3 regions of the Clostridium sp. LIBA-8553 genome follow, and region 3 is predicted to be linked to each of the others. Evidence: a T-box and tRNA genes for the amino acid it is inferred to sense, from the RefSeq annotation. Region 3 holds a T-box; the other regions hold tRNA genes.
The links. The T-box of region 3 lies ahead of AC2JAQ_RS14865 (glycine--tRNA ligase). A T-box ahead of a tRNA ligase gene usually reads a tRNA of that ligase, here a tRNA-Gly.

Region 1 (8,369 bases), 620 kb from region 3:
ATGTAGAGAAGCCTAAGGGAGCCTTTTATATTTATCCTAATATAAGCAAGTTTGGATTAACATCAGAAGAGTTTTGTCATAGACTTCTTAAAGAAGGTGGAGTTGCTTGTGTACCAGGAGACGCCTTTGGAAAAGGTGGCGAAGGATATATAAGAATATCATATTGTTACAGTAAAAATGAGCTTGAAAGAGCTTTAGATAATTTAGAAGCTTTTATAAAAACTCTTAAAAAATAAGGTTATTTTAGGCAAATATTGATTTTTAGATAGCACTTCAGACCTAACTTAATTATAAAATAAAAAATAGGATGTATAGATTTTTATCTATACATCCTATTTTTATTAGAAGTTTAGTTGAAGGACATCGTCCATTGAGTATTTTCCAGCTTTAGTTTTATCAGCCATGTATTCACATGCTTTTAAAGCACCTATAGCAAAAACATCTCTTGAAATGGCTTTGTGATTTATTTCTATAACTTCACCATCTCCAGCAAAGATAACTTCATGGTCTCCTATTATTCCGCCACCTCTTACTGTATTAACACATATTTCATTTTTTTCTCTCTTAGCCATTCCTTCTCTTCCGTAGATTAGATTTGTTTCTTCATTAAGAGAGTCTTGAATAGTATGAGCTAATAGAAGAGCAGTCCCACTAGGAGCATCAACTTTTTGATTGTGGTGTCTTTCTACAAGTTCTATATCAAAGTTTTCATAAAGAACTGGAGCAACTTTCTTTAATAAATTATTTATTAAATTAACACCTATGCTCATATTAGCAGATCTAAATAGAGGAATTTCTTTTGAAGATTCTTCTATGAATTTTAAATCTTCAGGAGTATATCCTGTTGAACATAGTATAAGTGGTTTTTTAGTTTTCTTTGAAAATTCTACTAAGCTTCTTAAAGCATCCGCTCTTGAAAAATCTAGTAATACATCATATTCAACATTACAATCTTCTGGCTTTGCAAAAATTGGGTATGATCTTTGAGCCTTAGTATTATTATCTATACCAGCAACGATTTCAACATTAGGGAATTTTGTTTCGGCTAAGTTTGAAATTACGCTACCCATTTTTCCAGAACAACCATTTAATATAACTTTAACCATAATTGGTACCTCCGATATTCATTTTTAAATAAGCATAATCACCACAAAGTTAGGCGATTATGCTTATTATATAATAGATTATTTTATTAAACCATTAACTTTTAAGTTTTCTTCTAATATTTTTAGGTTAGAATCTTCCATTTCACATAAAGGTAATCTTAAAGGTCCACAGTTAAAGTTCATTAAATTCATAGCTGTTTTAACTGGGATTGGATTAGTTTCTATGAATAAAGAATTTGCTAATGAAAGATATTTAAGTTGAATATTACGAGATTCAACAACTTCTCCTAAGAAATATTTTTCACATATATTGTGAGTTTCTTCAGGAAGAATATTAGCTAAAACTGAAACTACACCAGCTCCACCTAGAGAAAGGATTGGAACTATTTGATCATCATTACCTGAATAGATAGCAAGTCTATCACCACATAATTCAGCCATTTTAGCTACTTGTGAAAGATCTCCACTAGCTTCTTTTATAGCAACGACATTCTCTAAGTCAGCAAGCTTATCAAGCATTAATGGAGTTATATTCATTCCTGTTCTTCCTGGAACATTATAAAGCATAATAGGTATATTTATTGCATCATTTATTGCTTGGAAATGAGCAAATAATCCTTTTTGAGAAGTTTTATTATAGTATGGTGTTATTATTAATACCATATCAGCGCCAACTTTTTCAGCGTATTGACTTAGTTCTATTGAAGCTTTAGTATTATTTGTACCAGTTCCGGCTATTACAGGAACTCTTTTGTTTACAACTTCAACGGAGAATTTTATAACTTCCTTTTTCTCTTCTAAAGTCATAGTAGAACCCTCACCAGTTGTTCCACAAACTAATATTGCATCAGTATGATTTTTAATGTGCCATTCTAATAATTTTCTTAACTCTTCATAATTAACTCCGTCTTCAGTAAATGGAGTTATTAAAGCTACACAAGAACCTTTAAACATAATATTACCTCCAAAATAAATTTATTTTTCTATTAGTATTTCAGCAATTTGAATTGCATTAAGAGCAGCACCTTTTCTTATATTATCGGCTACAACCCAAAGGTTAAGACCATTATCTAAGCTAAAGTCACGTCTTATTCTTCCAACAAATACTTCATCTCTTCCACTAAGTTCAAGTGGAGTAGGGTATTTTAAGTTAGCTACATCATCATGAACTATTAATCCTTTTGAAGAGTTGAATAAATCAATTATATTTTCAACTTCAAATTCAGAATTAAGTTCTACGTTTATGCTCTCACTATGAGAATTTAAAACTGGTACTCTAGCTGTTGTAGCTGTTATTCTTAGGCTATCATCATGAAGTATTTTCTTTGTTTCTTCAATCATTTTTATTTCTTCTTTTGTATATCCATTATCTAAGAATACGTCTATATGAGGAATTATATTGCCTAATATAGGATATGGGAATTTTTCAGTTGTTCCTTCTTGTAAATCTAATATACCTTGAATTCCAGCGCCTGAAACTGCTTGATAAGTTGAATATACTATTCTTTTAATTCCATATTTATCATGTAGTGGTTTTAAAGCTACTACAGCTTGAATTGTAGAACAGTTTGGATTTGCGATAATTCCTTTATGCCATTTAACATCCTCTGGGTTAACTTCAGGAACTACTAAAGGAACATCCTTATCCATTCTCCAAGCACTACTATTATCTATAACTACTGCTCCGTGTTTAGAGAAAATAGGAGCGAATTCTAAACTTACACTTCCACCAGCTGAGAATAATGCAAAATCTATTTTTTTATTTTCAATATTAGCCTCACATAATTCTTCAACTACTAAGTCTTCACCTTTAAATTTTAAAGTTTTTCCTGCTGATCTTTTTGATGCAAATAAATATAATTCTTTAACTGGGAAATCTCTTTCTTCCAGGATTTCAAGGAATTTTCTTCCTACATTTCCTGTTGCCCCAACTACTGCTACGTTATACACGTTATCCCTCCTAAATTTAATATTAATATATTGTATTTCTATATATTAAATATAGTTCAATAACAAATACTTTATCAAGTGTATTTTAAGATTAATTTGAAGGATTTGAGTAAGTTAACTTTCATATTTAAGAAAATATGAATATTTAAGCTTATAGGGGGGATAATAGTTTTAAAAATAAATTTAAGGTAGGAGAAGAATATGAGTAATACACCATTAAAAAAGATAATAAAAGGAAAATTAAAGTCTAATAAAGAGTTAACTCCTGCAGAACAGCTAAGAGAGAAAATGAAATATGAAATAGCTGGAGAGTTAGGATTGAGTGATAAAGTTGACCAACTTGGATGGGGTGGGTTAACCGCTGAAGAAACAGGACGAATTGGAGGACTAATGACTAAAAGAAAGAAGGAGCTAAAATTGCCTAGTAATGACGAAATATTAGGTAGAAAGAAACCTCCCGTTGACGAAAAGTAAAAAAAGTATATAATTTTTAGGTAGAATAATACATGGGGGATTTAAATTATTATGAAAAGTTATAAGATGATGGCAAAGGTTTATGATGAACTTATATATGAAGATGTAAACTATGAGAACATAGCAAAATATGCCTTATCAAAATGTGATAAGTATAATGTTAACAAGGAAATGTATTTAGATTTAGCTTGTGGTACAGGAAATGTTGGTGTTCATGTAGGAAAATCCTTCAAAGAAAATTATTTTGTTGACCTTTCTCAGGAGATGCTTATAGAAGCTGATAAGAAGCTTAGAGAAAATAGGGTTAGAGGTAAAATAGTGTGTCAAGATATGTGTGAGCTAGAGTTAAATAGAAAGTTTGATTTAATAACATGTGTCTTAGATTCAACAAATTATATTTTAGATGATGAAAGTGTGGAAAATTATTTAAGAGGAGTATATAATCATTTAAAAGAGGATGGTTTATTTGTATTTGATATAAATTCATACTATAAAATATCAGAAGTTTTAGGAAATAATGTCTACACATATGATAGTGAAGATTTATTTTATGCTTGGGAAAATATCTTTGAAGATGAAATAGTAGAAATGAACTTAAATTTCTTTATAAAAGATGGAGATAATTATGAAAGGTTCACAGAGGTTCATGAAGAAAAAGCTTATAAGGAAAGTGAAATAGAAAATATTCTTAAGGTGATAGGCTTTAAAATAGAGGAAAAGCATAATGGTTATACAGAAGAGGAAGTAACACCAGATACTGAAAGAATAGTTTATATAGTAAAAAAATAACGGAGGGATTAAATATGAGTGATAAATTAATAAGAGCCATAGCTAAAGATGGTATGATAAGAATATTTGCAGTAGAAACTACAGAGTTAGTTGATGAAGCATCAAAAATACATGATTGTACACCAACAGCAGCTGCTGCTTTAGGAAGAATGCTAACAGCAGGTACTATGATGGGTGCAATGTTAAAATCAGATAAAGAAGTTGTAACACTACAAATAAATGGTGGTGGAATGGCTAAGGGAGTAACTGTTACTGCTTACTCAGATTGTAGCGTTAAAGGATATATAGGAAATCCACATGTTGATTTACCTTTAAACACAGAGAATGGAAAATTAAATGTTGGAGAAGCTATTGGCAAAAATGGTGGATTAACAGTAATAAAAGATTTAGGTTTAAAAGATCCATATGTAGGACAAGTTCCAATATATAGTGGAGAAATAGCTGAGGATTTAGCATATTATTTCACAGCTTCAGAACAAATACCTTCAGCCGTTGCTTTAGGAGTGTTAGTAGACAGAGATCATTCAATAAAAAAAGCTGGTGGATTTATAATTCAATTATTACCAGGTGCAGATGAACTTTTAGGAGATTTATTAACATATAGATTAGATGAGATACCTTCATTAACTACAATGTTATCAGAAGGAAAAACTATAGAAGAAGTTATAGAATTGATTTTTGATGGAATGGATTTAAAAATTTTAGAAGAAGAAACTCCAAAATATAAATGTGATTGCTCAAGAGAAAAAGTTGAAAGAGCATTATTAAGCATAGGATATAAGGATTTAAAAGAATTATATGATGAAGGTAAGGAAGAAGAATTAAAATGTCACTTCTGTAATAAGTCATATAAATTTACTAAAGAAGATATAGGTAGATTATTAGAAGAAAAAGAAAAAGTTATTGCTGATGAAGTTTCAGAGGAAATGAAAAAAGCAGAAGAGAAAGAAAAAGAAGAAAATAAATAAATTGAAAAAAATATGTTGACAAATTAAATTTAAGTTAATATAATAATAAATGTCTTGAAAAGCTCAAGACATTTGGCTCGATAGCTCAGTCGGTAGAGCAGAGGACTGAAAATCCTCGTGTCGCTGGTTCGATTCCTGCTCGAGCCACCATAGTTGCGGGAGTGACTCAATGGTAGAGTGTCACCTTGCCAAGGTGAAAGTTGCGGGTTCGAGTCCCGTCTTCCGCTCCAATGCGGGTGTAGTTCAATGGTAGAACACCAGCCTTCCAAGCTGGATACCCGGGTTCGATTCCCGGTACCCGCTCCATATGGCGCTATAGCCAAGTGGTAAGGCAGAGGTCTGCAAAACCTTTATTCCCCGGTTCAAATCCGGGTGGCGCCTCCAAAAAAACATCTATAAGATTACTTATAGATGTTTTTCTTTTTTAGATCAAAGATTTTATTAATTTTTCACCAAAATTATAGAAATTAGTTTCTTTAAATACCTTTCTTAATGTTAGATCATAAATAGTTTCATTATCTACAAAATCTACAAAAGAATCTTTTAAGAAAAGTTTTATTACTTGAATATCTTGATATTTAAACCAAGTTAAAACAGCAACAACATCTTTATCTACAGGTTTTTCGGAGGTTTTAAAAGAACCTTCTTCTTGAAATACTATTAAATCTTTATGAGCTACTGAGTAAAATTCATTTGAAGGACAGGTATATTGAATTAATTTTACATTATCAATAGCTATTAGCAGATCTAGATTTTTTTTCTCTCCTAAATCGTTTGTAACTTTTTTTTGGAGTTTCATAACTTTCTTCATAAAAATATCCTCCTACAATAAAATGATGAATTTGGGTAAAGGTTTACAAAGAATATTAAATTATCAATAAAGTGAGATTAGAAGCATATAATATATTAGATTGCAACTCACAATATAATATGTTTTACAGTGTGAGAAAATTACATTAATGTTTATATAAAATTACACTTAATAATAACTTAATATTTATTATATTTAAATTTTAAAAGAATCTATTTATCAATACCGATTAAAAAGTGAATCACATAAGGTATTAATTAAAATTTTAGTAGCTACAATATAAAAATAAACTTATTAGGGGGAATAAAAATGTTTTTGGCTATTATAATTATTTTAGGTTTATTTTTAACTTATTTAATTGTAAAAAACGCAAATGAAAGCAAAAAGATTAAGAAAAACATAAATAAAGGATGGAAAGCTACACCATATATAAACTTAAGAATAAGTTACTTTGAAAAGCGAATTGATTTAGAAAAAATGCGTTTAAAAGAATTAATAAAAAATACCATAGCTTTAATGGATAAAAATGCAAAAATTATAGATAACAGTAAAGATGGATTTTATATAAAGAGTGAAAATGAATTGATATATTTAGAATTTTTAGCTGTAGAAGAAAAGCTAAAAGAAATTAAAGAATGTACTGATTTAAAAAATAATGAAATAATAAAATTAAACACTTATAATATCATAAAAAGGACACTTAGAAGGCATATATGGTCTTGGGAAGAAGAGATTATAGACTCCTTAGTGAGTAAGTTTTATTTAAAATTTTCTAGTGGATATATTGTTATGAGAGTTAGCAAAGAGAATAAAATAGTTTTTACGGAAGATAAAGAAAGTGATTTTTTAAAATAAAAAATGAAACTATTTTAATAAAAAGATATATAGTATTTTTTAGGATAAATATAAAGGAAACTTTATATTTATCTTTTTTATGTGTAAAATTAAAATATATTATTTAAGAATAAGAGTATGAAAGGAGTATTAAAATGAAAATAAAAGATATAAAGAAATTAACTGATTGCAAATTTTTAAACTTATATAAATTAGATATTGAGAATAAGGTTGGAAATTCTAAAGAGTATTTTATTGCAAGTAGAAGAGAAAAAAAGGATTTAAGCTGTGTTGTTAATAATCACAATAGGGCAGATGGGGTTATGATTATACCAATAACTGAAGAGAATGAATTAGTTTTAATAAAACAATTTAGACCAGCTATAAATGATTATATATATGAATTCCCAGCAGGACTTATAGATGATGGGGAAGATGCTATAAAGGCTGCAACAAGAGAGCTTTTTGAAGAAACAGGACTTTTAGCTAGTGAATGTGAGTATCTAATAAAGCCTAGTTATACCTCTGTCGGAATGTCAGATGAGACTGTAGCTGTTGTTAAAATGAAAGTTCACGGTAACATATCAACTGAAAACTTAGAAGAAAACGAAGAGATAGAAGTTATTAAAATTCCTATTAAAGAGGCAAAAAGCTTTGTTAAAGAACATAATGTATCTATAAAAACTGCTTTAGTTTTAACTTTTATGTAAAATAAAAGGGAATGTATAAAAGGTTTCTTAAAATAAAATTTATAAATAAATCTTCTTTATATTATTTATAAGTTTTATTATTTTAAGTTTCAATACATTCCCTCTATTTATTATACTAAAATTTCTTTTGGCTCTTTAGCTAAAATTTCTACTACACCTTCTGGAACTTCACCAGTATGAAGTTTTAAAGCATTTAATGCAGCACCTTTAATAGGTGGTAAAATAGGCGCTTTTAAATTAAATGCGGTATAATTATCTTCAAGATATTTCTTTAATGGGTTTAAAATAAAATCTTTTGAGTTGAAAACACTTCCTGAGTAAGAAATATTTAATATCCCTTTAAACTCAAGTTGATTTGTTATTCCGTTTACCATTAGAAGACATTCCTTAGCGGCTTGTCTATAAATATCTAAAGCATATTTATCTCCCTTAAGGGCAGCTTCATAAACTAACATTGCAAGCTTGCCAACTTTAGTTCTATCCTGCTTATATTCATCTTTTATAAGGAATATTAAGTCAAAATCATTTTTCAATTCTAATTCCTCTTTAAATATATCATATAGGACAGTTCTTTCTAATCTATGGTCAGATTGCTTACCAAAGATTTCAACACCTTTTTTAGCAATCCAGTATCCAGAGCCTTCATCACCACAAATATGACCCCAACCACTAGTTCTAGTTGTTTTTAAATCTTCAGTTATACCGGCAGCAATAGCTCCTGTGCCTA
Region 2 (8,369 bases), 160 kb from region 3:
TATTTAGTATCAAAATACAATCCTAAAGCTGTTTTTATTATGATTGGAGGATATGAAAAAATTACTCCAGAAGAATTTAAACAGAATTTAATTCATATAATAGGCAAAATTAAAAGTATAAACTCCATACCTGTTTTGCAAAGTCCAATAAAAAATGAAAGAAATATAGAGGAATATATAAAAGCTATAAGAGAGGTTGCTAAGGAAGAAGAAATATTGTTAATAGATCATTATAAATATTGGTATAAATTAAGTAAAGGTCAAGAATTACTTCAAAAATCATGGCTAGTAGAAGGAAGTCCTAATCATAGGGGACATTTAGAAATTGCTAAGAAGATTTTGAAGGATTTAAGAATCTATAATTATAATAGTTTAACATGTGGGTTTACAATAGAAACACCATGGGATAAATCACTTTAAGATGTTAAAAGTTAGTTGTTTAAAGTAATTAGTAATTATAAAAAAATTAGTTAGAATGCAAAATAAGGGGATAAAATTTTAACTTGTTTAAAAAAAGAAAAAGATAGCTTTATTTCATGAGGAAGATTAAATAATTAGTAATTAATATAAAATAAAGCTGTATCAAAACTGGATTAGTCTTGATACAGCTTTTTTATATACAACTTATTGCTTTTTGCAATATGAAATCTTCTATATATTCTTCTGAATAAACTTTTTTGCCCATAAGATTAAATATTAATTCATCCTTAGAATATCCTTCTTTATAACGCTTTAGGTTCTTAGTTAATTTTTTTAAGGAACCTGGTGTAAGTCCTAGCATAGTTTTTATATCATTACCAGTATAAAAACTTTTTATGAAGAGCTCATTAAGTTTATTCTGCATTTCAAGTTTATAATTTAAATCAACAACCTTATCTCTATGAGGGCTACATTTAGAACGGTGATGTTTCTTACACAAATATTTATAGTTTAGTTTAAAGTCTAGACCACCCTCTGATTTATGAACTATGTGATGAACATCAGCGTAATTACCACAAATCTCACAACAATAAGACATATAATCCTCCTTAATTTGATATACCCATTTATAGTATTAAAATAGCATAAAAAAATAGTTTAATCAATATAAGCAAGCTTTTTTAGATGTATACGAGGGTATATAAAGAAATTTAGGATTTTTTACACTTTGATGTTAAAAAAAGTTAGCAATATAATTAAATTATAAAGTATATAAAGGGGGTTTTAAGATGCGTAACTTATTTCGTCAAAGATTAAAAAAAGAAGAAAATCCCGAGAAATATTGGGGTGAATTAATAAGAAAAAATGAAACCCTAAAAGGAAGAATGTTCAAAGATGAACCTATAACTGAAGACACAAAGTATCTACATTATGTAATATTCAACAGACATGTTGGATTTCAAAATGTCTGGGTAATGGTACCTAATTATAATAGCCTAATACAATTTATACAATATGTCTTTATGCCAGAGGCTTATTATAAATGGGTTGAAGGAAAAAGAAAATTAGTAACACATATTCCATCGATTGATGTTGAAAAAATTATTTCTATAATAAAGAGTAAAGCAACAGAAGAAGATAGAGAAAAAATGAAAAATGACATTTTAGCATTAAGGAAGTTAAATGGATACAATGCTGAAAATGGAATGAGAAAATTAAAAATATTCTGTAGTAGATTTAATAACAATTGGATCGGAGATAAGGATGAATTTTTATACTTAAAAGTCTTCAATAATGCTGAAGAATTAGGTAGATTTGTAGTTGAAACTAATTTACAAACTGATTGTGAAGATTGCTATGAAAAAACTATAGGAATGACTACAGAAGAGTGGTTTAAAGTTTGTAGAAATGCTCATAAAAATAAAGATGATGAAGAAAGATTTAAAACCGTATTATTTAAGTACTTGGAAGATATTGTTTAAAATTAAATTCGCTTAGTATTAATAAAAATATAAAATAAATTCAAAAAAATGTTGACAATTTTTAAATAATTATGTATAATAATTTTTGTTGATTCAAGTTTGTATCTTTAGCTCAGCTGGATAGAGCAACGGCCTTCTAAGCCGTGGGTCAGGGGTTCGAATCCCTTAAGGTACACCATGTTGGGATATCGCCAAGCGGTAAGGCAACGGACTTTGACTCCGTCATTCGCAGGTTCGAATCCTGCTATCCCAGCCATTTTTTTGAATGATGAATCAAAAAAATACTTGACAACGTGTTAACATTGTGTTAACATATAAACATACCAAGCGGGTGTAGTTCAATGGTAGAACACCAGCCTTCCAAGCTGGATACCCGGGTTCGATTCCCGGTACCCGCTCCATTTTTTTAAGAGTTTACTGTAAAATTATCTTAAAAAATACAATATGCACCATTAGCTCAGTTGGTAGAGCACCTGACTCTTAATCAGGGAGTCCAGGGTTCGAATCCCTGATGGTGCACCAAGCATCGCTTATATAGCGATGCTTTTTTATTTTATTTTAAAATATATCGATACATTTGATATAAGAAAAATTAATTAATATAATACTATGTAACAAGAATTATATTTAGATCGGATTTTGAAGGGAGATAAAAATGAAACCTATGAATAAAATTGCTGCTATACATGATATTTCATGTTATGGGAGAGCAGCTTTAGCAACAATAATTCCTATATTATCTTCAATGGGTAATCAAGTATGTCCACTTCCAACTGCGGTTTTATCAACACATACAGACGGATTTGGAAAACCTGCAATTAGAGATTTAAGTAATTTTATATATGAAACTAAGAAGCATTGGAAAAAGCTTAACTTAGATTTTCAATGTATTTATAGTGGGTATTTAGCAGATCCTAATCAAGTTAAATTTGTAGAGGAATTTATAAAAGAATTTAAAGAAGAAGATACTTTAGTTGTTATAGATCCAGTTATGGCTGATAATGGCAAGCTATATGATGCAATGAGCGAAAAAATGATTGAAGAGATGAGAATTTTAATTAAAAATGCAGATATAATAACTCCTAATATTACAGAAGCTACTTTACTTCTAGGAGAAGAGTATAAAGAAAACTTAAATGAAGATGAAATAAAAGAATATTTAATAGGGTTAGGTAATTTAGGACCTAAAATAAGTATAATAACAAGTGTACCAAGTTCAAAGGGAAATGAATATATTGATACTGTACTGTATGATAAACAGGAAAATATGTTCTACACTTATTCTCATAAAAAAATAAATGCATTTTATTGTGGAACTGGAGATGCCTTTGCGTCTTTGTTAATAGGATGGATACTAAGAGGAGAATGTGATGAAAAAGCATTAGAAAAAGCATGCAACTTTATAGCGGAAGCAATAGAATATAGTGAAAAATTTGATTATCCACCTAATGAAGGAATATTGCTTGAAAGTTTGTTATATAAATTAGTAAGTAAATAAATTGTTAAAAACCATATAAATTAAATTGACAAAGTAATTTTGGCGTGTTAGTATTAGTAAAAAATAAAATTTAATAAATCTTATCAAGAGAGGTGGAGGGACTGGCCCTGTGAAACCCAGCAACCGGTAATTCTTTGCGGTTAAACAATACTGATTTAAAAAAAGTTTAAGTCAGTAATATTTTGTTATGCAAAGATTTATAGCGGTGCTAAATCCTGCGGTAGAAACTGAGAGATAAGAATAAGAATCTGTGAGAATAATAACTTCTATCCTAGGATAGAAGTTTTTTATTTTGTAGGATAAAAGAGAGATTTATTAAATAGATTAGGAGGAGAGAAAATGAAAAAAGGAAAGTTTTCAGCTTTATTGCCATTAATAATTTTTGTATCTATTTACTTGGGAACTTCATTAGTAATGAAAGATTTCTACTCTGTATCTGTTTTAGTTCCAGGAATAATAGCAGCATTAGTTGGAATTTTTATGAATAGAAAAAGAGGGCTTGAGAAGAACATAGAAATATTCTGTAAGGGAGCAGGAAATAGCAATATAATTTTAATGTGTTTAATCTTTATATTAGCAGGAGCTTTCGCAGAAGTAGCTAAGAATATGGGAGCTGTAGAATCAACGGTAAATTTAGGGCTAACAATATTACCTAAAAACATATTGGTAGCAGGAATATTTGTAATATCATCATTTATAGCTATATCATTAGGAACATCAATGGGAACAATAGCTGCCATAGTACCAATAGCTATGGGAATCGCAGATAAAACTAATATAGCATTACCTCTTATAGTTGGGGCAGTAGTAGGTGGAGCTATGTTTGGAGACAACCTATCAATGATTTCTGATACAACAATAGCAGCAACAAAAACTCAGGGATGTGAGATGAGAGATAAGTTTAGAATAAACTTTAAAGTTATATTACCAGCAGCTGTTTTAGTAATTGTATTATACACATTCTTAGGAAGTGGATCTAATACTTCAGTTGGACAATATGATTATAATTTAATAAAGGTTATACCATACTTAGGAATTTTAATAGCAGCATTAATGGGGGGGAATGTAATTGCTATACTAGCAGGAGGAATAGTACTAGCAGGAGGAATTGGATTCTTTACTGGATCAATGGACTTAAAGGTATTCTTTAACTCTATATCAGCTGGGGTAGCTGGAATGAGCGAACTTATATTAATTTCAATAATAATTGGGGGAATTGTTGAGATAATAAAGGAAAATGGCGGTATAGACTATGTACTAAACTTAGTTACTAAGAGAATCAATGGAAAAAAAGGAGCTGAATTTGGTATTGGTTTATTAGTAAGTTTAGTTGATGCATGTACTGCAAATAATACAATTGCTATTGTTACAGTTGGACCTTTAGCAAAAGATATTTCAAATAAATATAACTTAGATTCAAAAAGAGTTGCAGGGATATTAGATATGTTTTCGTGTGCAGTTCAGGGAATAATCCCATATGGAGCACAGTTAATGTCAGCGGCGGCTTTAACAGGATTAAGTTCATTTGAAATAATGAAATTCTTATTTTATCCATATTTAATGGGAATAAGTGCAATAATATTTATAGCATTTTTCCAAAAGAAAGAGAATACTGAAACAAGTGAGGAATTAGATGTTGCAGTAACTCAATAAAGTATAAAAAGAGTATATAGCTTCTAATGTTAAGGAAGTTATATACTCTTTCTTTTTATTTCGTTAAAAGACAGATGCTTTGAGAAGAAATTCCTTCACCTGAGCCAGTAAAGCCAAGACCTTCTTCTGTTGTTGCTTTAACATTTATTTGGTTTATATTTATATTTAATGCTTTTGCTATATTTTCTCTCATTGTAGCTATATGAGGGGCCATTTTTGGCTTCTGAGCTATTATTGTTGCATCTATATTTGATATTTTATAATTATTTTTATATATAAGTTCACCAACAAATTCAAGAAGCTTTATGCTATTTGCTCCCTTATATTTAGGATCAGTATCTGGGAAATGCTTGCCTATATCACCTAAAGCTGCAGCACCTAAAAGTGAATCCATTATTGCATGTAATAAAACATCAGCATCTGAGTGACCTAAAAGTCCCTTTTCATAAGGAATGTTAACTCCTCCTAAAATTAAATCTCTATTTTCAACTAGTTTATGGACATCATATCCCATTCCGATTCTCATCTTTATCACCTCTTAAAAATATTTATCATTACAATGAAAGTCACCATAATTTCTATGGTTTTATTATATATAATTATTATTATGTTATCAAAGAGTAGTAATCTTTATTATAGTCTAATAAATAATAAAAATAAATTTGTAACATAAAGAGTGTAATATATAATTAAAATGTAAATAAATTAAGGAATTCAAATTTTGAAAAAGATGTATTTACTGTATAAAAATTTATATAGATATGATATATGCTATGGTATAATAAATTAAGATTTAACTAAAGAGAATAATTACTATTGCTTTTAAATGTTTAAATTTATATAAAAGTAGTATTTTAAGGCTTAAATTAAAAGTATTTAGTAAGTAGCATTATAATAAAAGGGAAAATTGAATAGAAAGGATGTATTGAGAAGTGTGGGGGAAAATTAAAAATGTTTTAGGTATTCTTTTAATTGTTGCAGGGATATCTCTTATTGGGTTAACAATCTGGATGAAGTATGATACTTATAAACAACAACAAGCTGTTTTGGATAGTTTTAAGAATCTAACTTTTGATGTTCCAGAAGGGGAAAGTCAAAATGATGAGGCAACTTTGGAAGAAGAGAATGAAAGTATTAAAGTTGAAAATAGTGAAACTAAAGAGAATAAAAAACCAGGAAAGGCACAACTTGAAGAAGGAAATGGAATTGGTGTTTTAAATATTCCAAAGATAGATTTAGAAATTGGTATAATAGAAGGCGTTAGATATGAAGATATAAAGTATGTAGTAGGTCACTTTCCAGGAACACCTATGCCTGGAGAAAAAGGTAACTTTTCTATAGCTGGACATAGAGTTTCATATTTTGGAGAGGCCTTTAAAGACATTGATAAACTTGAAAATGGGGACAAGGTTAATGTTACTTATAATGGAAAAGAATACACTTATGAAGTAACCGACATGTATGAGGTAACTCCAAGTCAAACCGAAGCTTTAGAGCCTACAAAAGATGCAACAATGACTATAGTTACATGTACTATTGATGCTAAAAATAGAGTAATAGTAAAAGGAAAGTTAGTGGAATAAGACTGGGTTTTTGCCTTAGTCTTATTTTTTGCAAAATATATATAAAGGAGTGTAACTTAATTGAGTGAGGTAACTTTTAGAAAAGATAAATATATGTTTTCTACTAGAAATATAAAGAAGAATCTAGATAAGAATATCTTGAAAAAAGAAATAGGTGCTTTTATAAAAGAGCTAAAAAAATTTAAGATTAATATAAAAAATCTTTCTAATGAATCTTTTAATATTGAGGAAAGAAATTTAATTCTCAATATAGCATATTTTTTAGTTGATGAAGAAGTTCTCTTAAGGAAAATTTTGAATAAAAGAGAGTTGTCTACAAAGGTTATAGCTAAAAAAACAGGATTTAATAATGAAAAGATAATAAATTGGTCAAACTATATAATTGCTTACGTGCTTTTATTATATAATGCAAATTATACAAATTTAGCAATGTATTTAAATATAAACTTCAAGGATTTAGAAAGTCTTGCGGTTATAAAAGGAACTAAGGATGAAGATGTTGTTTATAAAGGTTTAGTTATGTTAGAAGGTAAAAATAGTACCATAATATTAACTAAAGAAGGTCAGTTTGTAAGAATAAAAACAAGATGTGAAAACAAAGTTGGAGAAGAACTGTCAGGCAAGGAGAAGAAAACTTTAAGACATTATAGAAAGATAATAATAAGTGTTGCTTTAATTGCCTTTGTTCTTATAGGGGGATTTGCATTTATTTACAAACAACAAGAAACTACCATATTAATTCAAGGAACATCAAAAGTTAAAATTGGATTAAATAGATTTAATAGAATAGTTTATAGTTATTCACCTACAGAAAAGGGAAATATATTAGTAACAGAATTAAAATTAAATAATAATAAATTCCAAGATGGAATGATTGCTATATTAAAAGGTTTTGAGGAAAGTGACATGATACCACCAAATAAAGTTGTTAATATTTATATAACTGGTAAAATGGTGGATACTACAGATTTAAATAATGTCACAGCTTATGTTGATAGCGTAAATAAGGATGATAATGTAAATAATAATTTTAGAATAAAGATAAATAATTCAGGATATGAAAAGAAAAATTAATAGGAAAGGAATTATTTATAGTGAGAAAAGTATCGAAGAATAACAACAGAAGAGAAAAAAGTTTTTCTAATAAAAAAAAGCGTAGAAATGAAGAAAAAAATTTTAACAAGCCAACAAAACAAAAAATAGCCAAGAAGGCTTCAGAAAAAAATATAGTTATATCAAATAAAAATGAAATTAGAGATGAAGTTAGATTAAATAAATATATAAGTGAAACAGGATTTTGTTCTAGAAGGGAAGCAGATAAGCTTATAGAGCAAAGAAGAGTTAAGATAGATGGAGTTGTTGCAACAACAGGAATGAAAGTTTCAAAAGGACAGAGTGTATCTATTGATGGTAAACCATTGAAAGTTGAAAATGAACTTGTTTATATAGCTTTAAATAAACCAGTTGGGATAACTTGCACAACAGAAAGCAAAGTAAAAGGTAATATAGTTGATTTTATAAACCATGAGAAGAGAATATTTCCAATAGGAAGATTAGATAAGGACTCTCAAGGGTTAATATTTATGACTAATGATGGAGATATAGTAAATAAAATTTTAAGGGCAGGAAACAATCATGAAAAAGAATATGTTGTTACTGTAAATAAACCTATAACTGATGAATTTATAAAAGGTATGAGTAATGGTGTTCCCATATTAGGCACAGTTACTAAAA
Region 3 (8,369 bases):
TATAAATAAATTCATAACTGATTCAGATGAAGAAGTTAAAGCTATAGAAGATTTCTGCAAAAACTTAGGTGTAGAAGTTAGCTTAACAGAAGTATGGGAAAAAGGTGGAGAAGGTGGAATTGATTTAGCTAATAAAGTTATAAAGACAATGGAAAATGAACCTTCAAACTTTAAGATGATTTATGATTCAGAAGAATCAATAAAGGATAAAATATTAAAAATAGTTCAAACTATATATGGCGGAAAAGGTGTGAACTATACTCCGCAAGCTCTTAAACAAATAGCTGAAATTGAGAAGTTTAATTTAGATAAACTTCCAATATGTATGGCTAAAACTCAATATTCATTATCAGATAATCCAAGTCTTTTAGGAAGACCAGAAAATTTTGATATAACTGTTAAAGAGGTTAGAGTTTCAAATGGAGCTGGCTTTATAGTTGTTTTAACTGGAGATGTTATGACTATGCCAGGTTTACCAAAGGTTCCAGCTGCTAATCGAATGGACATAAAAGACAATGGAGAAATAGTAGGATTATTCTAAAAGTTTAGATAATTTTAAGGTTTACATGACTATTCAGAAAAAATAGTTATGTAAGCTTTTTTATTTGAAATCTAGTAATTGTAATTGCTTGACAAATGGATAGTAGTTGTTAAAATTAATATTGTTATATAAAGGGTACATGGTATTTTCCGGGCAGCTTTATTGGCTGCCTTTAATTATATTAAGGTGGTGTAAAACACATGATTTTATTAATAGATGTAGGTAATACAAACATAGTTTTAGGGATTCATGACAATGATAAATATATAGCGTCATGGAGAATATCTACAGATTCTAAGAAAACATCAGACGAATATTCAATACAAGTTATGCAACTATTTAATCAAGCAAAACTAAATCCAGAAGAAGTTGAAGGAATAATAATTTCTTCAGTAGTTCCTAATATAATGCATTCTTTAGAAAATATGGTTAGAAAATGTTTCTGTAAAGAACCAATTGTAGTAGGGCCTGGAATAAAAACTGGAATTAATATAAAATATGATAATCCTAAAGAAGTTGGAGCAGATAGAATAGTAAATGCTGTAGCTGCTTTTGAGAAACATAAAAAACCTATGATAATAATTGATTTTGGAACAGCAACAACATTCTGTGCTATTACTGAAAAAGGTGATTATTTAGGTGGAAACATATGTCCAGGAATTCAAATTTCAGCAGATGCTTTATTTGAAAGAGCTGCAAAGCTTCCAAGAATAGAGCTTGAAAAGCCAAAGAGCTTAATCTGTAAAAATACAGTTACAAGCATGCAAGCTGGAATAATTTATGGATACATTGGAAAAGTTGAATATATAGTTAAACGTATGAAAAAGGAAATGATGGACTTAGGAGAAAAAGAACCATTTGTATTGGCTACAGGAGGGCTAGCTAAACTTGTTTATAGCGAAACGGATGTAATTGATGAAGTAGATCGTAAATTAACTTTAGAAGGACTTAAAGTTCTTTACGAAAAAAACAAGGAGTAGAAACTTATGAAAATATCAAACATAGTTTTAGAAAATAATGTTTTCTTAGCACCCATGGCTGGAGTTACAGATATCTCTTTTAGAGGATTATGTAAGGAGATGGGAGCTGGGATTGTTTGCACTGAGATGGTTAGTGCAAAGGCATTGTACTATGGAAGTGAAAATACAAAAGAATTAATGAGAATTGCAGATGAAGAAAAACCAGTATCTTGTCAGATGTTTGGAAATGATCCAGAAATAATGTCTTATGTTACGGAGAAACATTTCAATACAAATGATGATATATGTATAATAGATGTTAATATGGGATGTCCTGCACCTAAGATAGTTAAAAATGGTGAGGGTTCAGCCTTAATGAAAGATCCTAAATTAGCTTATGATATCATAAGTAGCATAAAAAAAGTTGCAACAAAGCCTGTAACAGTTAAGTTTAGAATGGGCTTTGATGAGAATAATATAAATGCTGTTGAGTTTGCTAAAATCATGGAAGAAGCAGGAGCAGATGCTATTGCTGTACATGGGAGAACTAGAGCTCAAATGTATGAAGGAAAGGCTGATTGGGATATAATCAGACAAGTAAAGGAAGTTGTTAATGTTCCTGTTATAGGTAATGGAGATGTTTTTAGTGCAGATGATGCCTTAAAGCTTAAAAACGAAACTAATTGTGATGGAATAATGGTTGCAAGGGGAAGTATGGGAAACCCTTGGATTTTTAAGCAAATAGTCCAAAAATTAAATGGAGAAGAGGTTTATATACCAACTCCTGACGAAAAGATAGATATGTGCATAAGACATTATAACTTAGCACTTAAGTATGATGGAGATTATAAAGCTGTAAGAGAAATGAGAAAACATGCAGCTTGGTATATAAAAGGTTTAAATAATTGTACTGAAATTAAGAATAAATTAAATTTAGAAGCTGATCCAGAAAAAATTATGGATATTCTTAAAGCGTATAAAGAATATTTAATGCAAAATAACTTATAATATTTATCATAAATGGGAATATAACTGGATATAATAAAGCATCAATCAAATATTAGATGTTTAATTTATACAAATAAAGGTGAGAATGAAAGCTAAATAATGTTTTTTTATTTAGTAGATTCTATCTTATGTAATATATGGTTTGACATAATAATCTTTAAGAATTATAATAATTTGAATAATTAGGCTTAATAATCTTAAAGTTTTTATGAATTGTATATTAACAGTTTAAGTTTAAATATGATATTATAATAATATGTTCAAAGGGGAGAAAGAAAATGAGCGAAAAAAAGCATATAATGACATATGAAGGTGTTAAAAAATTAGAAGACGAATTAGAATATCTTAAAACAGTAAAGAGAAAAGAAATAACTGAAAAGATAAAAGTTGCTTTAGGATACGGGGATTTAAGTGAGAACTCTGAGTATGATGAAGCTAAAAACGAGCAAGCTTTCACTGAAGGAAGAATAATTCAGTTAGAAAATATGCTTAAAAATGCTGTTGTTGTTGATGAATCAGAAATATCAACAGATGTAGTTACAGTTGGATCAATAGTTAAAGTTATGGACTTTGATTTTGATGAAGAAGTTGAATATACAATAGTTGGTTCAGCAGAAGCAGATCCAATGAACTTTAAGATATCAAACGAGTCACCAGTTGGTGAAGGTTTAATGGGTAAAAAAGTTGGAGAAGTTGTAGAGATAGAAGTACCAGGAGGAACTAATAAGTTCGAAGTTCTTGGAATAAGAAGATAGATATTATAGATGGAGGGATTTTTAAATGTCAAATGAGGAAATGAATATTCACGAAGCAGAAGCTCAATTAAGTGAACAAGAGATGTTAAGAAGACAAAAGCTTGCTGAATTACAAGAAGCTGGTAAGGACCCGTTTGATGTATATAAGGTAGAGAGAACACACTCTTCTGCTGATATAAAAAATAATTTTGAAGAGTTAGAAGGTAAAGAAGTTAAAATTGCTGGAAGACTTATGTCAAAAAGAGGTCAAGGTAAAGTTGTATTCGCTGATTTAGCAGATTTAGCTGGTAAAATTCAATTATTTATCAAAATTGATAATGTTGGAGAAGAAGCTTTAAAAGAATTTAAAACATTCGATTTAGGTGACTGGGTTGCTGCAACTGGAGAAGTATTTAAAACAAAAATGGGTGAGGTTTCAGTAAAAGTAACTTCATTCCAATTAATAAATAAATCTTTAAAACCATTACCAGAAAAATGGCATGGATTAAAAGATCAAGAATTAAGATACAGACAAAGAGAAGTTGATATAATAACAAACCCAGAAGTTAAAGATACTTTTATTAAGAGATCTCAAATAACAAAAGCAATAAGAGAGTTCTTAGATAATAGAGGATTCTTAGAAGTTGATACACCAATGTTATCACCAATAGCTGGTGGAGCTGCGGCTAGACCATTCATAACTCATCACAATACTTTAGACATAGATATGTACTTAAGAATTGCTCCAGAATTATACTTAAAGAGATTAATAGTTGCTGGATTTGAAAAAGTTTATGAAATGGGTAAAAACTTCAGAAATGAAGGGATTTCAATAAAACATAATCCAGAGTTCACTACTATAGAATTATATGAAGCATATGCTGACTATAATGATATGATGGAAATCATGGAAAACATGATTGCATATGTTTGTGAAAAAGTAAACGGATCAACTAAAGTTACTTATGAAGGAACTGAAATAGACTTCACACCACCATGGAGAAGAATCACTATGGTTGATGCAGTTAAAGAGTTCGCTGGAATAGACTTTAATGAAATTAAGAGTGATGAAGAAGCTCAAGCTATAGCTAAAGAGAAAAACTTAGAATTCCCTAAACCATTAGACAAGGTTACTAAAGGTGAAGTTCTAAACATGTTATTCGAAGAGTATGGCGAAGAGAAATTAATCCAACCTACTTTCTTAGTAGATTATCCAGTAGAAATTTCACCTCTTACTAAGAAGAAGAGAGGAAATGAAATGTTCACTGAAAGATTTGAAGGATTCGTATATGGTAGAGAAGTATGTAATGCATACTCAGAACTTAACGATCCAATAGTTCAAAGAGAAAGATTTGAGCAACAAGCTAAGGAAAGAGAATACGGAGATGACGAAGCATATATGTTAGATGAAGAATTTATGAGTGCTTTAGAAACTGGTATGCCTCCAACAGGTGGATTAGGAATAGGAATAGACAGAATGATAATGTTCTTAACTGATTCTTCATCAATAAGAGACGTTATATTATTCCCAACAATGAAACCACAAAAATAGTTTTTTTAAAATAGAAGTTTACTCAATGTAAACTTCTATTTTTTTATTTAGGTGATAGAGAAATAATTAGAAAAAACTCCTAAATATTTTTATGTTTTATCTAAAAAAAAGTATTGTTTTTTAATTGAAATATGATATAATGAAATTGTAAATGTTCCTCGGTAGCTCAATGGTGGAGCACTCGGCTGTTAACCGATAGGTTGGAGGTTCGAGTCCTCTCCGAGGAGCCATTTTTTTTGCTCAAAATTAATAAGAAGGAATTTATAAATATATAAATTTTTATATATTTATAAATTCTTTTTTTTATTGACATATAATTTAGTTTTGATAAAATTAAGAGTATAACTAAATATGTACTATGATAAAGAAGAGTAGTTTTAAAATCTTTTTTTAGAGAGATAACGGGTGGTGAAAGTTATTAAAGATTTAAAATGAAGGGAGCTTTTGAGTACAATTGTTTTAAGAGAGATGAGCTTTTGCTAAAAAGGGTGGAACCGCGGAATTTTATTTCGTCCCTTTGAATGTAATAGCTTTTTTTATTTTATAACAAAGCCCTTATACTGTTAATCTAAATGAGTATTTCTAGCAGTTAAAGCTGTTAGAAATATTTCTTCGGGAAGTTTAAAGTTCTTTATAAAGTGAAGAATTAATATAAAATAAGTTATTTAATATAAATGGAGGTAATTGAAATGGCAGTAGAAAAAACTATGGATAAAATAGTAGCCTTATGTAAAAACAGAGGATTTATATTCCCAGGTTCAGAAATATACGGTGGACTTGCGAACTCATGGGATTATGGCCCACTAGGAGTTGAATTCAAAAATAACGTTAAAAGAGCTTGGTGGAAAAAGTTCGTTCAAGAAAGCAAATATAATGTTGGATTAGATTCAGCTATATTAATGAATAGAGAAGTTTGGGTTGCATCAGGTCACGTTGGTGGATTCTCAGATCCTTTAATGGACTGTAAAGAATGTAAAGCTAGATTTAGAGCTGATAAATTAGTTGAAGATCATATGACTGCAAACGGAGCAGAAGTAGCTACAGCTGATGGATGGAGCAATGAAGAATTAATGGACTACATAACTAAGAACAACATAGTTTGTCCTAAATGTGGAAAATTAAATTATACAGAGATAAGAAAGTTCAACTTAATGTTTAAAACTTTCCAAGGAATAACTGAAGATAGTAAAAACGAAGTATATTTAAGACCAGAAACTGCTCAAGGTATATTCGTAAACTTTAAATCAGTACAAAGAACTACAAGAAAGAAAGTACCATTTGGTATAGCTCAAATTGGTAAGTCTTTCAGAAACGAAATAACTCCAGGTAACTTCACTTTCAGAACTAGAGAGTTCGAACAAATGGAGCTTGAGTTTTTCTGTAAACCAGGAACTGACTTAGAATGGTTCAACTTCTGGAAAGAAAGTTGTTGGAACTTCCTATTAAACTTAGGAATGAACAAAGATAACATAAGAATGAGAGATCATGGAGAAGAAGAATTAAGCTTCTATTCAAATGCAACTTCTGATATAGAATACTTATTCCCATTCGGATGGGGAGAACTTTGGGGAATAGCTGATAGAACAGACTATGACTTAAATAAGCATGCTGAACATTCAGGTCAAGATATGACTTACTTAGACCCAACAACAAATGAAAAATATGTACCATATGTTATAGAACCATCATTAGGAGCTGATAGAGTTGCTTTAGCATTCTTAGTTGAAGCTTATGATGAAGAAGAATTAGAAGGAGCTAATGGTAAAACTGATGTAAGAACAGTTATGCATTTACATCCAGCTTTAGCACCATTTAAGGCTGCTGTATTACCACTTTCTAAGAAATTATCAGAAAAAGCTGATGAAGTATATGCTGAATTAAGCAAACACTTCAATATTGACTATGATGAGACTGGAAGTATAGGTAAGAGATATAGAAGACAAGATGAAATAGGAACTCCATTCTGTATAACAGTTGACTTCGATACTTTAGAAGACGGATGTGTAACTGTAAGAGACAGAGATAACATGGAACAACAAAGAGTTAAAATAGAAGACGTAAGAGCTATAATAGAAAAGAGCTTAGAATTCTAGTTTAAAAGCAAAGATAAAAACTTATAAATATATTACGAGAATTACTGGATTTCACTAAGAATTTATAGTATTCATTCCAGATAATTTACTAAAGATTGAAAACTAGCTTCGCTTCGGACATTCAATCTTCTTAACGTAAATTATCTTACATGAATACTTAAATTCTAAAGTTTATCCAGATATTCCCTACATATATTTATAAGTTTTTTTTATTTATGCTTTTAAAGTATTAAAGGACATAGTTATGAAATTTGTTTTACAATTATGGACAAGTGTATTTTTGTGGTATAATTATATAAAATTTATTGAAATGCTTTAAGGGAGGCTTGAATATAATGATAAATGAAAAAAGAGTTTTAGATAGTTTTTTAGATTATATACAAATAGATAGTGAAACATATAGCGAAGGTGATTTTGCTAAAAGATTAGAAAAGGATTTAATTGAAGCTGGATTAGAAGTTGAATTTGATAATAGTGGAGAAAAAGTAGGATCAAACTCAGGAAACCTAATAGCTAGATTAAAAGGTAATGTAGAAGGTGAAACAATACTTTTTGCATGTCATATGGATACTGTTAAACCTGGTAAAGGTGTAAAACCGGTTATAAAAGATGGTGTTGTATATAGTGATGGAACAACTATATTAGGTGGAGATGATAAAGGTGGAATAGCTGCCATTGTTGAAGCACTAAGAATTATAAAAGAAAACAATATAGATCATGCTGATATAGAGGTTGTATTTACAATAGCTGAGGAAACAGGGCTTCTAGGAGCTAAAAACTTAGATTATTCAAAAATAAAAGCTAAAAAGGCATTCCTTTTTGATACAAGTGGAGATCCAGGATTTATAACTACAATAGGACCAGCTCATGATACACTAAAGATTACTATAAAGGGAAAACCAGCACATGCCGGAGTTTCACCAGAGGATGGAATAAGTGCAATTCAAATAGCTTCAGATGCTATAGCAAACATGAAACTTTTAAGAGTAGATGAAGATACTACTGCTAATATAGGAAAAATTTCAGGTGGTGTTGCTAATAATGTAGTTTGTCCTGAAGTAGTAATAGATGCAGAGGCAAGAAGTACAGTCACAGAAAAATTAGATGCTCAAACAAACCATATGGTAGAAACTTTTAAGGCATCTGCTGAGAAATTTGGTGGACAAGTTGATATCCAAGTAAATAGAATGTATGGAGCATTTGTTATAGATGATAATGAAGATATAGTTTTACATGCAAAAAGAGCATTTAAAAACTTAGGAATAGAAGGAAAAACTAAAGCTTCAGGTGGTGGAAGTGATACAAACATATTTAACTGTAATGGAATAAAAGCAGTTAACCTTTCAAGTGGAGAAAGAAAACCTCATACTTTAGAAGAACATATGAAGATTGAGGATTTAGGAACATTATCAAAAGTTGTGCTTGAATTAATAAAAGAGAGTATAGCTAAGTAATTAAATATTAAGAGATGAAGAAATATTC

Region 1: it has a tRNA-Gly gene. The T-box ahead of AC2JAQ_RS14865 (glycine--tRNA ligase) is inferred to sense a tRNA for this amino acid. The anticodon was not compared.
Region 2: it has a tRNA-Gly gene. The T-box ahead of AC2JAQ_RS14865 (glycine--tRNA ligase) is inferred to sense a tRNA for this amino acid. The anticodon was not compared.

What each region holds. Positions count from the first base shown of each region.
Region 1 is NZ_CM173489.1:2,641,893-2,650,261, reverse strand. It holds gene AC2JAQ_RS11805 (pyridoxal phosphate-dependent aminotransferase) at 1-236, shown strand, start outside; gene dapB (4-hydroxy-tetrahydrodipicolinate reductase) at 342-1,106, opposite strand; gene dapA (4-hydroxy-tetrahydrodipicolinate synthase) at 1,185-2,060, opposite strand; gene AC2JAQ_RS11790 (aspartate-semialdehyde dehydrogenase) at 2,082-3,056, opposite strand; gene AC2JAQ_RS11785 (alpha/beta-type small acid-soluble spore protein) at 3,258-3,530, shown strand; gene AC2JAQ_RS11780 (class I SAM-dependent DNA methyltransferase) at 3,582-4,319, shown strand; gene hslO (Hsp33 family molecular chaperone HslO) at 4,334-5,287, shown strand; tRNA gene AC2JAQ_RS11770 (tRNA-Phe) at 5,362-5,437, shown strand; tRNA gene AC2JAQ_RS11765 (tRNA-Gly) at 5,443-5,517, shown strand; tRNA gene AC2JAQ_RS11760 (tRNA-Gly) at 5,520-5,593, shown strand; tRNA gene AC2JAQ_RS11755 (tRNA-Cys) at 5,597-5,671, shown strand; gene AC2JAQ_RS11750 (hypothetical protein) at 5,712-6,098, opposite strand; gene AC2JAQ_RS11745 (hypothetical protein) at 6,408-6,953, shown strand; gene AC2JAQ_RS11740 (NUDIX hydrolase) at 7,088-7,642, shown strand; gene AC2JAQ_RS11735 (BadF/BadG/BcrA/BcrD ATPase family protein) at 7,753-8,369, opposite strand, start outside.
Region 2 is NZ_CM173489.1:3,106,877-3,115,245, reverse strand. It holds gene AC2JAQ_RS14075 (GDSL-type esterase/lipase family protein) at 1-420, shown strand, start outside; gene AC2JAQ_RS14070 (HNH endonuclease signature motif containing protein) at 614-1,018, opposite strand; gene AC2JAQ_RS14065 (hypothetical protein) at 1,209-1,901, shown strand; tRNA gene AC2JAQ_RS14060 (tRNA-Arg) at 2,003-2,079, shown strand; tRNA gene AC2JAQ_RS14055 (tRNA-Gln) at 2,083-2,157, shown strand; tRNA gene AC2JAQ_RS14050 (tRNA-Gly) at 2,229-2,302, shown strand; tRNA gene AC2JAQ_RS14045 (tRNA-Lys) at 2,348-2,423, shown strand; gene AC2JAQ_RS14040 (pyridoxamine kinase) at 2,557-3,399, shown strand; SAM riboswitch class I at 3,477-3,640, shown strand; gene AC2JAQ_RS14035 (Na+/H+ antiporter NhaC family protein) at 3,739-5,052, shown strand; gene ispF (2-C-methyl-D-erythritol 2,4-cyclodiphosphate synthase) at 5,108-5,578, opposite strand; gene AC2JAQ_RS14025 (class D sortase) at 5,985-6,635, shown strand; gene AC2JAQ_RS14020 (anti-sigma factor domain-containing protein) at 6,696-7,709, shown strand; gene rluF (23S rRNA pseudouridine(2604) synthase RluF) at 7,730-8,369, shown strand, end outside.
Region 3 is NZ_CM173489.1:3,264,274-3,272,642, reverse strand. It holds gene AC2JAQ_RS14895 (formate--tetrahydrofolate ligase) at 1-541, shown strand, start outside; gene AC2JAQ_RS14890 (type III pantothenate kinase) at 742-1,521, shown strand; gene dusB (tRNA dihydrouridine synthase DusB) at 1,528-2,508, shown strand; gene greA (transcription elongation factor GreA) at 2,787-3,263, shown strand; gene lysS (lysine--tRNA ligase) at 3,289-4,794, shown strand; tRNA gene AC2JAQ_RS14870 (tRNA-Asn) at 4,950-5,024, shown strand; T-box leader at 5,144-5,314, shown strand; gene AC2JAQ_RS14865 (glycine--tRNA ligase) at 5,484-6,887, shown strand; gene AC2JAQ_RS14860 (M20/M25/M40 family metallo-hydrolase) at 7,223-8,341, shown strand.